2 regions of the Nocardia sp. NPDC060249 genome follow, and region 2 is predicted to be linked to the other one. Evidence: predicted binding sites of a transcription regulator. Region 2 holds the regulator's gene; the other holds the start of a gene.
What was found. The regulator HspR, encoded in region 2, represses chaperone genes until heat shock. The targets are predictions, from matches to a motif close to ANNTGAGTNNNNNNNACTCANNT.
Positions count from the first base shown of each region.

Region 1: the regulator HspR is predicted to act here: its motif matches at 6,593-6,615, upstream of lon (endopeptidase La).

Region 1 covers NZ_JBHXAQ010000004.1:227,649-235,545, forward strand. The annotation lists gene ACFWFP_RS18020 (amidase) at 1-490, opposite strand, end outside; gene ACFWFP_RS18025 (acryloyl-CoA reductase) at 548-1,528, opposite strand; gene ACFWFP_RS18030 (DNA polymerase IV) at 1,700-2,767, opposite strand; gene ACFWFP_RS18035 (TetR/AcrR family transcriptional regulator) at 2,841-3,404, shown strand; partial or broken gene ACFWFP_RS18040 (PaaI family thioesterase) at 3,446-3,853, shown strand; gene lon (endopeptidase La) at 4,092-6,578, opposite strand; gene ACFWFP_RS18050 (YciI family protein) at 6,767-7,174, shown strand; gene ACFWFP_RS18055 (RNA polymerase sigma factor) at 7,171-7,897, shown strand, end outside.
Region 2 covers NZ_JBHXAQ010000013.1:16,427-24,323, forward strand. The annotation lists gene dnaK (molecular chaperone DnaK) at 1-1,106, shown strand, start outside; gene grpE (nucleotide exchange factor GrpE) at 1,103-1,675, shown strand; gene dnaJ (molecular chaperone DnaJ) at 1,700-2,893, shown strand; gene ACFWFP_RS29755 (heat shock protein transcriptional repressor HspR) at 2,893-3,294, shown strand; gene ACFWFP_RS29760 (FAD-binding oxidoreductase) at 3,911-5,080, shown strand; gene ACFWFP_RS29765 (FAD-binding oxidoreductase) at 5,113-5,871, opposite strand; gene ACFWFP_RS29770 (FAD-binding oxidoreductase) at 5,901-7,058, opposite strand; gene ACFWFP_RS29775 (hypothetical protein) at 7,381-7,897, shown strand, end outside.

The sequences.
Region 1 (7,897 bases), on a different contig from region 2:
CCGATGACCCGCCCGCCGTCCGGGTCCGGTCGTGCACGTTGCTGGTTCGCCCGTAGACCCGGTTCGTCGACTCGAGCCACATGCAGCCCTCGGCGGTGTTGGTCAGCCCGAGCACGATCGCACCCGCGTCCAGAACTCGTTGCACCACAGTGGCATTCGCGGTGGGCCGCAGATGCCGGCGAGCCACGACGCCCGCCGTATTGGGCAAGCCGGCGACCGCCAAGGATTCCTTGACGGTGATCGGGACGCCGAACAGCGGTGGCAGGTGCTCCGGCCCGGTCGCGAGGTGGGCGTCGGCGGCGTCGGCCTGTGCCCGCGCGGGGTCGTAGCAGTCCACCACCACGGCGTTCGTGGCGGGCGCGAAACGTTCCAGCACAGCGATGTGGGCATCGATCACCGCGCGGACGCTGACCTCGCGGGCGCGGATGGACGCGGCCAGCGCGATCGCGGACTCGTCAGTGATCGTGGTGCCGTCCGGGCGGAGCATCATGCTCGTTACAGTATTACATTCTCCGTAACGTCGTCGTGGTGGCGAACTTCTGGGGGCTCAGAACTCGTTGGCCACGCCGATCACGGTGCGCCCGGAGTGGGTGCCGTCCTTGATCGACTGCAGGACGGTGCCGACCTCGGTGATCGGCGTGAAGGACTCGATCGTCGACAGATGCTGGGGGCGAAGCTGTTTACCCAGCGCGGTCCACAGGGCGCGGCGCTTCGCGATCGGGAGCTGGACCGAGTCGATGCCGAGCAGGCTGACACCGCGCAGGATGAACGGAAGCACGGTGGTGGGCAGCTCGGCGCCGCCGGTGAGGCCGCTGGCGGCTACCGCGCCGCCGTAGCCGATGGCGCTGAGGACGTGCGCCAGCGAGGCGCCGCCGACACTGTCGACCGCGGACGCCCAGTTCGCCTTGTTCAGCGGGCGGGGCTTGGCGTCGGGGTCGAGGGGGAGGCGGCCGATGACCTCGTTGGCGCCGAGCTCGGCGAGCAGGTCACTCGCGTCGGTCTTGCCGGTGGAAGCGATCACCTCGAAGCCGAGGCCGGAGAGGATGTCGATGGCCACGGTGCCGACACCGCCGGTCGCACCGGTGACCAGGACGGCGCCGTCATCGGGGGTCAGGCCGTGGTCGAGCAGGGCCTGCACGCTCATGGCGGCGGTGAAGCCCGCGGTGCCGATGGTGGCGGCATCGCGGGTGTCGAGGCCGTCGAGCTTCACCACCCACTCGGCGGGCACCTTGGTGTACTCGGCGAAGCCGCCGTTGCGGGAAACACCCAGGTCGTAGCCGTGTGCGATGACCTGGTCGCCGGGGGCGAAGTCATCGGTCTCCGAGGCGATCACCTCACCGGTGAGGTCGATGCCCGGCACGATCGGATAGTTGCGCACCACCCCACCGCGCGGGGTGATCGCCAGCAGATCCTTGTAGTTCGCGCTCGAGTAATGAACCTTGATCGTCACCTCGCCGCTACCGAGGAAGTCGTCTCCCACCGTTTCACGGGCGAGAACGATCCCACCGTCGGATTCACGGGCCACCATCGCAGAGAACACAGATCCGCCTCTCCGGGTAATTTGGCCAGACTTATCGTCGCTACCGGTAGCGACGCGGCCGCCGGATCGGCCGAACTCGTGTTGGCCCGTCCCCGGTGAGTTACCCATGTACTCACCGAACATAGTTGATCCGGCACTGCCGTGACCGACACAGCTGGATCAGGGTGGGAGGAGTTCCAGGCGGACGCCGAGGAGGCGGATCGGGCGGTCCAGGTCGAAGCGGTCGATGATCGCCAGGGCGGTGTCGGTGATGGTGGCGACGTCGTCGGTGGGGGTGGGGAGTTTCTGCTGTTTGCTGCGGGTGAAGAAGGTTTTCGTGCGGACGGTGACCGAGACCCGGGTGCTGATGCGGTGGTGTTCGCGCATTTCCTCGGCGACCTCGGTGGCGATGCGGGCTACCTCGCGGCGGATGTCGCCGGGGTCGGTGAGGTCGTGAGGGAAGGTCTCGGATTTGCTGCGGCCCACGGGGATTCGTGGAGTGGTCGACAGTTCGGTGTCGCCCTTGCCGTGACCGAGGACCCACAGGTAGGGGCCCGTGTTCGGGCCGAATTCGGCGGCCAGGCGTGCGCGGTCGGCCGACATCAGGTCGGCGACCGTGGTGATGCCGAGGTCGGCCATGCGCTGGGCGATGCGGGCGCCGACGCCCCAGAGCGCGTCGGTGGGGCGGTGGCCCATGAGTTCGGTCCAGTTGGCGGCGGTGAGCTGGAATATGCCGGTGGCGGCGCCCGGATCGTGTTCGGGTTCGGCGGAGGTCTTGCCGGTGGACTTGGCGAAACCGGTGGCGAGCTTCGCGGTGAGCTTGTTGTCGCCGATGCCGACCGCACAGGTGAGGCCGAGTTCGCTGATGGCGGTGCGGATTTCGGCGGCGAGCTGCCACGGATCGCCGTCGGTGGCGACGAACGCCTCGTCCATTCCCCATACCTCGACCGCGCCGGCCACCCGGCCCAGCGTGGCCATGATCTCGTCGGAGGCCACCTCGTAGGCAGCCATGTCGACCGGCAGGAAAACGCCGTCCGGACACTTGCGCTGCGCCATTTTCAAGGCCATGCCCGCACGCACCCCGTAGGCCCTGGCGGGATAGGAAGCACAGGTGACGACCTTGCGGGGCTGCGCGGGATCGCCCTCGCCGCCGACGATCACCGGCTGTCCGCGCAGCTCAGGGCGGCGCCGGAATTCCACCGCCGCCTGGAACTGGTCGAGATCCACATGCAGGAGCCACCGGGGCACAGTTCCGTCTTACCGCATCGCACCGACAAATCGGCTCTTGCCACGTCGGGCCTGACCGAACTAAATTCGGTATATGGAGATGCGAGATCGGTTGTTGCTCGCCGCGGAGCGGCAGTTCGCCGAACACGGCGTCCTCGATGCCACCCTGAGCGATATCCGCGCCGCCGCCGATGCCAGCGTCGGCGCGCTGTACCACCACTTTCCGGACAAGTCCGAGCTCTATCGACAGGTCTGGGCGGCCGCGCTCACCGACTACCAGCGACACTTCTGGAATGCCGTCGCCGACAGTCCCGACGCGCGGACCGGCGTCGAGGCCGGGGTGCGTGCGCACCTGCGCTGGGTGCACGAATATCAATATCGCGCAACGGTTCTCACGAGTTCACGGCCGCCCGGGGTCCGGGAGAGCGAGAGCAATGTGGAGTTCCTCACGGCCGTCCGGCGGTGGTGGCGCACGCACGCGGGATACGGCGCGGTGCGTGACCTCGAGCTCGATCTCGTCTACGCGCTGTGGCTCGGTGCGGCACAGGAATACTCCCGCCAATGGCTTGGTGGCAATATCCGTACCGCGCCAACCGATGTCGCCGCCGAGCTCGCCGCCGCCGCGTGGGCGACACTGCGGGCCGACGGCACCGAATAGTCACCATGCAGGGCCACGCAACTCGAAGAACGGAACACCCGATGCCGACCGAAGCTTCCACCCTCGACCTCGACCTGGCGCGCCAGGTACTAGCCGCGCAGCCGTTCGCCCGTTTGGTCGGCACCGAGCTCACCGAATTCGGTGATGGCGCAGCCACTCTCATCATCGACATCCAGCCCGAACACGGCCAGCAGTTCGGCTTCGTGCACGGCGGGGTGCTCGCCTACGCCGCCGACAACGCCCTCACCTTCGCCGCGGGCACCGTCCTGGGGCCCAACGTCCTCACCGGCGGCTTCACCATCACCTACCTGCGTCCCGCCCAGGGCGAGCGCCTGCGTGTGCACGCCACCGTCCTCGGCGCCACCCGCCGCCAGGCCGTCACCCACTGCGACGTCTACGCCGAGACCGAGGGCGAGGAACCTGTCCTCTGCGCGGTCGCCCAGGGCACCACCCGCCGCGTCGAGAAGGACCTCGCCCCCACCGCCGAGGAAGACGCGGACGGTTTCGACGACGACGACCTCGATGACCTCGATGACCTCGACGACCTCGACGACCAGGACGACTACGACACCGACCAACTGGCCGTAGTCACCGTCACAGGCCCGGTACTGCCGCCGACCGTCAGCCGCTAGCCCGGACACGGCAACGGGCCGTACACAGCTGTGCACGGCCCGTTGACGGCTGGGATCAGGCGCTGACGGCGAAGGTCTTGCCGTCGGCGGCGGGTTCGGCGATCGGCTCGATCGCGTAGGCCAGGATGTCTGCCACGTCGGCGACGGGGCGGACGTTGAGGGCGGCCAGCACTTCCGCCGGGACTTCGTCCAGGTCCGGTTCGTTGCGGGCCGGGATGAAGACGGTCTTCAGGCCGGCTCGCTGGGCGGCGAGCAGCTTCTGCTTCACGCCGCCGATCGGCAGAACGCTGCCGTTGAGGGTGACCTCGCCGGTCATCCCGACATCGCCGCGGACCGGGCGACCGAGGGCCAGCGACACCAGGGCGGTGACCATGGTGACGCCCGCCGAAGGGCCGTCCTTGGGGACCGCACCCGCGGGGAAGTGGATGTGGATGTTGCGGTCGAGGACCTTCGGCTCGATACCGATTTCCTCCAGGTGTGAGCGGACGTAGGTGAGGGCGATCTGGGCGGATTCCTTCATCACGTCGCCGAGCTGGCCGGTGAGGGTGAGGGTGCGTTCGCCCTCGGCGCCGTTGGCCTCGATGTAGAGGACATCGCCGCCCGCACCGGTGACCGCGAGGCCCGTCGCCACACCGGGGACAGACGTGCGTTCCATCGAGTCCGGGGTGAAGCGGGGACGGCCGAGGTAGTCGGTGAGGTTGCCGAGGTCGACCACCAGGTTCGTCACCTGACCCGCGGGCTGCGGACCGGCTGCGATGTCGATGACGTTGTCGTAGCCGAGTTCGGGGTCGTACCCGAGCACCGCGCCCTCGCCCAGCGCGCCCTTGTCGACGAGCGGGGCGTCCACGGCGGCGTCGCCGACGCTCGCGGCGTCGCCCGTGACCAGGCGAGTCGCCGCCTTGCGCAAGGCTTTGGCCACCAGACGCTCCATTTGACGCACACCCGCCTCCCGGGTGTAGTTCGCCGCGATCTCGCGCAACGCCGCGTCGGTGATCGACACCTCCTCCGCGGTCAAGGCATTGCGCTCCAGCTGGCGGGGGACCAGGAAGTCGCGCGCGATGGCCACCTTGTCGGCCTCGGTGTAGCCGTCGACGGTGATGAGCTCCATGCGGTCCAGCAGGGGACCGGGGATGGTGTCCATGACGTTGGCGGTCGCGATGAACAGCACATTCGACAGGTCGAGGTCCAGGTCCAGGTAGTGGTCACGGAAGGTGTGGTTCTGCGCGGGGTCGAGGACCTCGAGCAGCGCCGCCGCCGGATCACCGCGGAAATCGGAGCCGACCTTGTCGATCTCGTCCAGCAGGACAACGGGATTCATCGAACCCGCCTCCTTCACCGCACGCACGATCCGGCCCGGCAGCGCGCCGACGTAGGTACGGCGATGGCCACGGATCTCGGCCTCGTCGCGCACACCGCCGAGGGCAACGCGAACGAACTTGCGGCCCAGCGCCTTGGCGACCGACTCACCCAGCGAGGTCTTACCGACACCGGGGGGACCCACCAGCACGAGTACCGCACCGGAACCCCGTCCGCCCACGACCTCCAGACCACGCGCGGCCCGCCGCGAGCGCACCGCCAGGTACTCGACCATGCGGTCCTTCACCTCGTCGAGGCCGTGGTGATCGGCGTCGAGTACCGCCCGAGCGGCCGAAACATCGGTGCTGTCTTCGGTTTTCACCGTCCATGGCAGATCGAGCACGGTGTCGAGCCAGGTGCGGATCCAGCCGGATTCCGGGCTCTGGTCGCTGGCGCGTTCCAACCGGCCGACCTCGCGCAGCGCCTCGGCGCGCACGTTCTCCGGCAGGTCCGCGTTCTCCACGCGGGTGCGGTAGTCGTCGGCGCCGTCGGGTTCGTCCTCGCCGAGTTCCTTGCGGATGGCGTTGAGCTGCTGGCGCAGCAGGAACTCGCGCTGGCTCTTCTCCATGCCGTCGCGGACGTCTTCGGAGATCTTGTCGGTGACCTCCACCTCGGCGATGTGGTCCTTGATCCAGTCGATCTGCTTGGTCAGCCGCACCGCGACGTCGGGGGTCTCGAGCAGCTCGCGCTTCTGGTCATCGGACAGGTACGGCGCGTAGCCTGCCGTGTCGGCGATGGCCTCGACGTCGTCGAGTTGGTTGACGATGTCGATGATCTGCCAGGCCTCACGCCGCTGCAGCACGGCGACGACCAGCTTCTTGTACTCGGCGGCGAGCTCGGTGGTCCGCTCGTCGGGCTCGACCGCCTCGACGAGTTCGGCCTCCACCCACAGCGCCGCACCCGGTCCGGTGACGCCGTGCCCGATCCGAGCGCGGCGCTCGGCCTTCAACACGGCCGCGGGCGCGCCGCCGCGCATCCGGCCGACCTGTTCGATGGTGGCGACGACGCCGTAGGAGGCGTAGCCCTCGTCCAGGCGCGGCGCGACCAGCACCGAACCGGTTTTGGCCGCCTGCGCGGCGTCGATGGCGGCCTGCGCGGATTCGTCCAATTCGATGGGCACGACCATGCCCGGCAGCACGATCGGATCGGTCAGGAACAGCACCGGCAGGTTCTGAGCTGAAGTCATGTCGACCCTTCCAAAGTTGAGCTTTGCTGACTCAACATGGACCCCCGGCGGTTTGTTCCTGCAGGTGGCGCCGTTCACTCATGGCGAAAAATTCGCCGAAATTCTTTCGCTGCGGATGTCGAGAACGCGCGAACGGCTCCGTCCCAGGGGTACAACCCACGAAGAACACCAACCGAGGAGACAACATCATGGCCAAGTACCTGCTGCTCAAGCACTACCGTGGCGCGCCCGCATCGGTCAACGACGCGCCGATGGATCAGTGGACGCCGGACGAGGTGTCCGCGCATGTGCAGTACATGGTGGATTTCGCCGACCGGCTGCGATCGACCGGCGAGTTCGTCGACGGTCAGGCACTGTCCACCCAGGGCACGTGGGTCCGCTCGGACGGCGAGGGGCGCCCGCCGGTCACCGACGGGCCGTTCGCGGAGACCAAGGACCTGATCGCCGGGTGGATGGTCATCGATGTCGAGACCTACGACCGGGCGCTCGAACTCGCGGGGGAGCTGTCGGCGGCACCGGGCGCGGGTGGGAAGCCGGTGCAGGAATGGCTCGAACTGCGGCCGTTCTACACGGAGTTGCCCACGGTGACCGAATGAACGACGGGCTACTGCGCGAACTCGTCCCCGCGGTGATCGCGATCCTCGTCCGCCGCGGGGCCGAGTTCGCGGCGGCCGAGGACGCGGTGCAGGAGGCGCTGATCCGGGCGCTGGAAACCTGGCCCGGCGATCCGCCGCGCGATGCGAAGGGCTGGCTCGTCTCCGTCGCCTGGCGAAAGTTCATCGATGCGTCACGGGCCGAAACGTCCAGGCGGGGCAGGGAATTCGCAGTCGATGCCGAGCCGGAAGCCGGGCCGGTGCCCGCTACGGACGACACGCTGTGGCTGTATTTCCTGTGCGCGCACCCTTCGCTGTCTCCCGGCTCGGCCGTCGCCTTGACCTTGCGGGCGGTCGGCGGCCTGACGACCCGGCAGATCGCGTCGGCCTATCTGGTGCCGGAATCGACTATGGCGCAGCGGATCAGCCGGGCGAAGAAGCGGATCGCCGGCCTACCGCTCGACCGGCCAAGCGATCCGGCCACCGTGCTGCGTGTGCTGTACCTCGTCTTCAACGAGGGCTACAGCGGCGACATCGACCTGGCCGCCGAAGCCATCCGCCTCACCCGCCAGCTCGCCGCCTCGACCGGCGAACCCGAGGTCGCGGGGCTGCTCGCGCTGATGCTGCTGCACCACGCCCGCCGGGCGTCGCGCACCGAGGGCGGGCGCTTGATTCCGCTCGCCGAACAGGACCGATCCCGTTGGGACACAAACCTTATCGCCGAGG
Region 2 (7,897 bases):
ACCTGCCCTACATCACCGTCGACGCGGACAAGAACCCGCTGTTCCTCGACGAGCAGCTCACCCGCTCGGAGTTCCAGAAGATCACCTCTGATCTGCTCGATCGCACCCGCGCGCCGTTCCAGTCCGTGATCAAGGACTCGGGCCTGAACGTGGCCGACATCGACCACGTCGTGCTCGTCGGTGGTTCCACCCGGATGCCCGCCGTCTCCGAGCTGGTCAAGGAACTGACCGGTGGCCGTGAGCCGAACAAGGGCGTGAACCCGGACGAGGTCGTCGCCGTCGGCGCCGCCCTGCAGGCCGGCGTGCTCAAGGGCGAGGTCAAGGACGTCCTGCTGCTCGATGTCACCCCGCTGTCGCTGGGCATCGAGACCAAGGGTGGCGTGATGACCAAGCTCATCGAGCGCAACACCACCATCCCCACCAAGCGCTCGGAAACCTTCACCACCGCTGACGACAATCAGCCTTCGGTGCAGATCCAGGTGTTCCAGGGTGAGCGCGAGATCGCCTCGCACAACAAGCTGCTCGGCTCCTTCGAGCTCACCGGCCTGCCCCCGGCCCCGCGCGGCGTGCCGCAGATCGAGGTCACCTTCGACATCGACGCCAACGGCATCGTGCACGTCACCGCGAAGGACAAGGGCACCGGCAAGGAGAACAAGATCAAGATCCAGGACGGCTCCGGTCTGTCCAAGGAAGAGATCGACCGCATGGTCGCCGACGCCGAGGCGCACGCCGCCGACGACAAGGCACGCCGTGAAGAGGCCGAGACCCGCAACCAGGCCGAGTCGCTGGTCCACCAGACCGAGAAGTTCATCAACGAGCAGAAGCTGAGCGAGGGTGGCGCACAGGTCTCCGCCGATCAGCTGGCGAAGGTGGAAACCGCGGTCGCCGAGGCCAAGTCGGCGCTCGAGGGCACCGACATCTCCGCGGTGAAGTCGGCCGTGGAGAAGCTGGCCACCGAGTCGCAGGCCCTTGGCCAGGCGATCTACGAGGCCACCGCCGCCGCCGACGCGCAGTCCGGCAACGGCGCGGGCCCCAGCCAGGCCGATGACGATCAGGTCGTCGACGCGGAGGTCGTGGACGAGCCGGTCGACACGGACAAGAAGTGACCGAGGCGAACTCCTCGGAGCAGGAGTTGGTCGAAGACATCCTCGACGACACCGCGGACGAGAACGCGGAGGCCGCCACGGCGGACTCCGCCCTCGACGCCGACGTTGTCGAGCCGGAGCACGACGAGCTGGCCGAGCGCACGGCCGACCTGCAGCGGTTGACCGCGGAATACGCGAACTACCGCCGCCGGGTCGAGCGTGACCGTCAGGCCAACATCGACGCCGCCAAGGCGTCGGTGGTCACCGAATTGCTCGCGGTGCTGGACGATCTGGATCGGGCGAGGGCGCACGGCGACCTCGATTCCGGCCCGCTGAAGTCCGTCGCCGACAAGCTCGAGACCGCGCTGACCAAGCAGGGTCTCGTCGAGTTCGGTTCCGCCGGTGACCCGTTCGACCCCACGCTGCACGAGGCAGTGCAGCACGAGGGTTCAGGCGCCGACCCGGTGATCGGCATCGTCATGCGCAAGGGCTATCGGTTCGGCGACCGGGTGCTTCGGCACGCGCTGGTCGGGGTAACCGATGCCGAGGTCGCGGGGGCATCGGATCCGGATGCCGGCGACAGTCAATAAGAACGCGAAAGGAGGAGATGCCCGGTGAGCCAACGGGAGTGGATCGAAAAGGACTTCTACAAGGAGCTGGGTGTCTCCTCCGGCGCCTCGCAGGACGAGATCAAGAAGGCCTACCGCAAGCTCGCCCGCGACCTGCACCCGGACTCCAACCCGGGTGACACCAAGGCCGAGGAACGGTTCAAGACCGTGAGCGAAGCCAATGCGGTGCTGTCGGATCCTGCCAAGCGCAAGGAGTACGACGAGACGCGCCGCATGTTCGCGGGCGGCGGCGGTGGCGGACGAGCCTACGGCGGCGGGTTCAATCCCGGTGCCGGTGGCGGCTTCTCGCAGGACTTCAACATCGGCGACATCTTCGGACAGGCCGGTAACACCGGTGCCGCGGGCGACGGCGGGCTCGGCGATCTGCTGGGCGGGCTGTTCAACCGGGGTGGCAGCGGTGGCCGGGGGGCGGCTCGTCCGCGCCGCGGCTCCGACGTGGAGACCGAGACGACCCTGGGTTTCCGTGAGGCGGCCCAGGGCGTCACCGTTCCGCTGCGGATGACGAGTCCCTCGCCGTGCACCACCTGTCACGGCAGCGGCGCCAAGCCGGGCACCAGCCCGCGTGTGTGCCCGCACTGCAACGGTGCGGGCGTGGTCAGCCGGAATCAGGGCGCGTTCGGTTTCAGCGAGCCCTGCGACGACTGCCGCGGCACCGGGTCGATCATCGACGACCCGTGCACCGACTGCTCGGGGACCGGTATCCAGAACCGCACCCGCACCATCACCGTCCGGATTCCACCGGGCGTCAGTGACGGTCAGAAGATCCGGCTGGCCGGTCAGGGCGAGGCGGGTCTGCGCGGTGCGCCGTCGGGCGATCTGTATGTCACGGTGCACGTCAGCCAGGACAAGGTCTTCGGCCGTCAAGGCGACGACCTCACCCTGGTGCTCCCGGTGAGCTACAGCGAATTGGTTCTGGGGACAACAGTTTCCGTGCCGACGCTGGACGGCCGGGTCGGCGTGAAGGTGCCCCCTGGCACCGCCGACGGGCGTATCCTGCGAGTCCGTGGTCGTGGCGTGCCCAAGCGCGGCGCGGCGGGCGGCGCCGGTGACCTGCTGGTCACGGTGAAGGTCGCGGTGCCGCAATCGCTGGACTCCGACGCCACCGATGCGCTCAAGCGCTATCAGGAGGCGGAGAAGGCCAGTGGCTTCGAACCGCGTGCAGGATGGGCGGGTGCTTGATGTCCGATAATCCGAAGTCTGTTTCGGGTGCCGCCGCGCGTGCCGAGTTCTTCATGATCTCGGTGGCGGCTCAACTGGCGGGGATGCACGCGCAGACGTTGCGTACCTACGACCGGCTGGGTTTGGTCACCCCGCAACGGACCTCGGGTGGCGGACGCCGTTATTCGGCCCGCGACGTCGAGGTGCTGCGCGAGGTGCAGCGCCTGTCGCAGGACGAGGGCGTCAATCTCGCCGGCATCAAGCGCATCATCGAGCTCACCAACCAGGTGGAGGCGTTGCAGCAGCGCGTGGAGGAGATGAGCGCGGAGTTGGAGCGGTTGCGGGCGGGCTACCGGCCCGACCTGTCGCCGCCGACGCGCAGTACCGCGCTCGTGGTGTGGCAGCCACGGCATCGGCGCTGAGTCGTCTTCGATTCGACGAGCCTCCGGTTCGCCCATCCGCTGTGGTGGATGCGAGCCGGGGGCTCGTTCGTCTCCGGTCAACCCCCGGCGACCGGCTGGTGACTCTCCAGCAACCCACTTATTCGTGATCTTGCTGATCGGAAGTAGCGTCGCGGCGCGCTGAGGTGGGGATTTATCACCGTGGACGTCCAAAAGTTTGCTGCACGGATGCTGAATTCGGATCAATCGGAAGGCATTTCGCTGCCGCCGACCAGTCACTCCGGTGCGCCGCCCCCGCGTGTCATGGCTCGGCGCGTCGGTTTGCCGCGTGTGGCCGACATAGCGGAAGGGTCGCTCTACCAGGGCCATTGGTCACCAATTGCCTGATACGCCGGGCGGTTTCGAGAATCGTGAGCGGCTGTTCACCGTCGATTAACGGGCCACAGGTATGTTTTCATGGGACAATACTGGAAACCGCCTGGTATTTCGTGAATTACATGCGTGATGTTTAAGAGTACGATTCCTAAGCTGGCAAACCTCGCCTAGACTTCTCGCATCGGCTGCTGACGAGTGTCCTCCCAGCCCGTCACTCGCCGGCGCGGCTAGCGTTCGATGGCGAAACGAGGTTGTGACACATATGGATTCGCGGACTATCGCTTTGATCCGTACTACGTTCAAGGCGGTTGCTGCGGAAGAAGGTGGACCCGAGAAGCTGTCGAGGTCGTTCTACTCGATCCTCTTCACGGACTACCCCGGTGTCCGCGACTACTTCCCGGCTGCCATGGATTCCCAGCGCGACCGACTCGTCACGGCGATCTCCTACGCCCTCGACCGGCTGGAGGAGCCCGACAAGCTGCTGCCGTTCCTGGCCCAGCTCGGGCGCGACCACCGCAAGTACGGCGTGCAACCGGCGCACTATGTGGCCGTGGCCAACTCGCTGAAATCGGCCATGCGGTTGTTCGCCGGTGCGGAGATGTGGACCGACGAGGTCGCCAGCGCGTGGGACGAGGGCCTGGCCACCATCAGTGGCGCGATGATCAGCGCCGCCGACAAGGAGACCACCCCGGCCACCTGGACGGGCACCGTCGTCGAACATCGCGAGGTGCTGCGCAATCTCTCGATCGTCCGGGTCCAGCTCGACGTGCCGATGCAGTACGCCGCCGGTCAGTACCTCAGCGTGCAGATCCCCTCGCGGCCGCGGATGTGGCGCTATCTCTCGCCGGCGAACCCGGCCAATCCCAACGGCGAGATCGAGTTCCATGTGCGGGGTGTGCTCGGCGGCTGGGTCAGCCCCGCCATGGTCGCGCATACCGCCGTCGGTGATCAGTGGGCGCTCGGCTCACCCCTCGGCGGTCTCGGCGTGCCGCGCAACACCAAACGCAAGATGCTGATGGTCGGTTGCGGCACCGGCATCGCCCCCCTGCGCGCGCAGATCATGGCGATGGCCCAGCGCCGGGTCAACCCGAAGGTCCACCTGTTCGTCGGCGGCCACCACCCCTGCGATCTCTACGACCTCCAGGTTCTGAGCCAACTCGCCATCGCCAACAAATGGCTCTCCGTCACCCCCGTCAGCGAGAGTGACGAAAACCCCTGGTGGTACTACGACTCCGGCGAGCCCCACCCGGATCTACCCGGCCTGGAACCCCGCATGACCGGTCAAATCGGCAAGGTCGTCGCCAGCTACGGCCCCTGGGCGGACCGCGACGTCCAAATCGTCGGTTCCCCCTCGATGGTCCAGACCACCAAGTTCCGCCTGATGGCCGCAGGCACCCAGGCCCAGTCGATCCGCCACGACCCCTTGTTCTGATGGCGGGCAGGCCGCGACGCCGTCCGTGGTCTTCATGCGCCTTCGGAGACGATGTTGGCCGCGGGGGTTCCTGATTCGATCAAGCGGTCGACGGTGGTGCCGACCATCGCGGGCGAACCGCAGACCAGGACTTGGTGTTCGGTGAACGGGCCGTGGGCTGCGGCGACGTCAGCGAGGGTGCCGTGGAGCATTTCTTCGAGTCCGAAGCCCACATCGGAGCGGGTCTGCTCGTGCCATTCATCGCGCACCGCAGGATCTTCCGGACTCTCGACAACCGGAATGACCGAAAGCCACGGCAATTCGCCCGACAGCAGGAACAGCATGTCGTTGGCGTAGAGGTCGCGGGGTGAGCGGCCGCCGAAGAACAGGTAGGTGCGCGGCGGAGTGTCGCGGCGGGCCAGGTCCAGGATCTGGGCGCGCATCGGCGCCAGCCCGGTACCGCCGGCGATCATCACCACCTCGACAGCGTCGGGGTCGACCGCGAAAACACCATGGGGCGCGTTGATTCGCCACTGATCACCGGGTTTGGTGTCGGTGACGATGGAACTCGAGCACCACCCACCGGGCACCGTCCGGACATGGAACTCGAGCTTGCCGTCCAGCGAGGGCGGCAGCGCGGGGGAGAACCGCCGCCGCACCCCCGGATGCTGCGGCACCTCGACCTCCACCGAACCGCCCGCCTCGAACGGCACGAAATCGCCGATCAGCCGGATCACGGCGAGGTCGTGGCGCAAGCGGTGGTGGCCGACGACGGTGGCAGTCCAGGCGGGGTCGGGAAAAGCGTTGCTCATCAGCCTCTTTCGCGATGTCGCAGGCGGGTTCAGACGGGGTCGGCGGCGATGATCTCGAGCGGTGTACCGGCCCGCTGGAGCGCGTAACGGGTATTGGCGATCATCGACGGCGATCCCGCGATCTGGATCTGACGGTCCGACCACGCGCCGAAGCTGGTCACCACCGCTCCCAGGTTACCGACCAGGCGGCGCGGCATGCCCATCGGCGCCGCACCCGAATCCTGGGGATACCACCAGGGATTGGTGTGCTCCTCGCAGACCGGCACCACCGTCAGCCACGGGTTGGACTGCGAGAGCTGCCACATGTTGTCCACGTCGTAGAGGTCGCCGGGGTAGCGCCCGCCGATGAAGAAGTGCACGCGCGGATTGATCCCCCGCTGGCTCATCTCGATCAGCTGCGCCCGCAACGGCGCGATGCCGGTGCCGGAGCCGATCATCAGGACGTCGCGGCCCGACTCGCGGTCCACGTGCAACCCACCGAGCGGGCCGGCGATCTTCCATCGGTCCCCGACCTTGGTGTCGTTGACGATCGCCGGACTCACCCAGCCGCCACTGATCCGCCGCACATGGAACTCGATCTCGCCATACGGGTTCGCGGGGATGGCCGGGGAGAAGTAGCGCCACATGTTCGGCCGCTGCGGCACCGCGACCGGCACATACTGTCCGGCCTTGAACGGAATGGGCCCGTCGGCCTGTAACCGCACGATCGCCAGATCGTCGAGCACCCGGCGATGACCGACCACGGTCGCGTCCCAGTACGGCTGCGAGGTGTCCTCGTTGGCGCCGATCGCCATCGACGCCGAGATCAGCAGCGTGATGTCACGCCAGCCCTCATCGAGTTCTCTGGTCCAGCGGTTGCCGTGGAAGGTGCGCAGCGCCGCGAGCAGCGCGCGCCCGGCCATGTCGTAGTGGTCGGCCTCGACCCCGTACTTGCGATGGTCGCGGGCCAGTTGCTCGAGGAAGCGCTGGGCGCGTTCGAAGTCCTCGAGATGCTCGAGGACGAACTGCACCGCCGTCGTGATCCGCTTGGCCTGCATGTCCATGGCAGGCGGAAACAGCTCACGCAACCTCGGGTCCTGCGCGAACAGGTGACCGTAGAAAGCGCTGATCAGCCGCTCGGACCCACCGGGTGTCTCCGACACCCCGCGGAAATCGGCGCGGACCAGCGCAAGCGAACGCGCATCCACGTCGTCAAGCTCCATTTCTCTGCAATTGCCGCAATGTGGCTCACCCGTCGGTGCCGCCCGTCCCCAGTATCCCCCGAAACCGTCGTCTCGGTGCAGGGATGCTCGTCACGCATCGTGTGCGCAGCCGCGAGGGCGATCCGCGGCCGCGCACGGCCGGAGCGAATGCGCGGGGTACGCCTGTTCCCAGCCGCACGGATCGTAAACCCCCCGTCTCCGATCGGCGCGATCTCCCCATCATCGATACGCGTCAGTGATCTTGTGCGAACCGGGGCCGCCCCGCCGACTACGCTGCGATCGCGAAGGTGACAACAAGGGGGGCGCGATGACCAGCCAGGATCCGTGGGGCCGTGATAAGGGTCAGGCGCACTGGCCGCCGCCGGATAATCCGTACGGTCCGACCCCGCCCGCCCCCGGATATCCGCCGCAGTACGGTCCGGGGGCTCCCTATCCCGGACAACCGTGGCAGGGCCATGGCGCGCCACAGAATCAGTGGCCCGCGGGCATCCCTGCGCCGAGGTCGTCGAACAACGGGCTGCTGATCGGCGGCGCGATCGCGGCGATCGTCGTGGCCGTGGTCGTGGCGGGAGTCGTCGTGCTGGTCCGGTCGAAGTCGCCGGAAACCCCGACCGTGTTGCCGCCGCCACTGCCTGCCACCACCTCGGCGGCCGCGAGCGCAGGCCCCGAGCCGTGGCACGGTCAATATTCGGTGGATCGGGTGGCGAACGCGTGCGACGTGATGGACACGGCGATGATGGCGCCGTGGGGTGGTGAGCTCGCGCAGCTCTCCACGAACAAGAAGACCCCGCCGATCGCTTCCTACGGTGGTGGCGAGCTCGCGT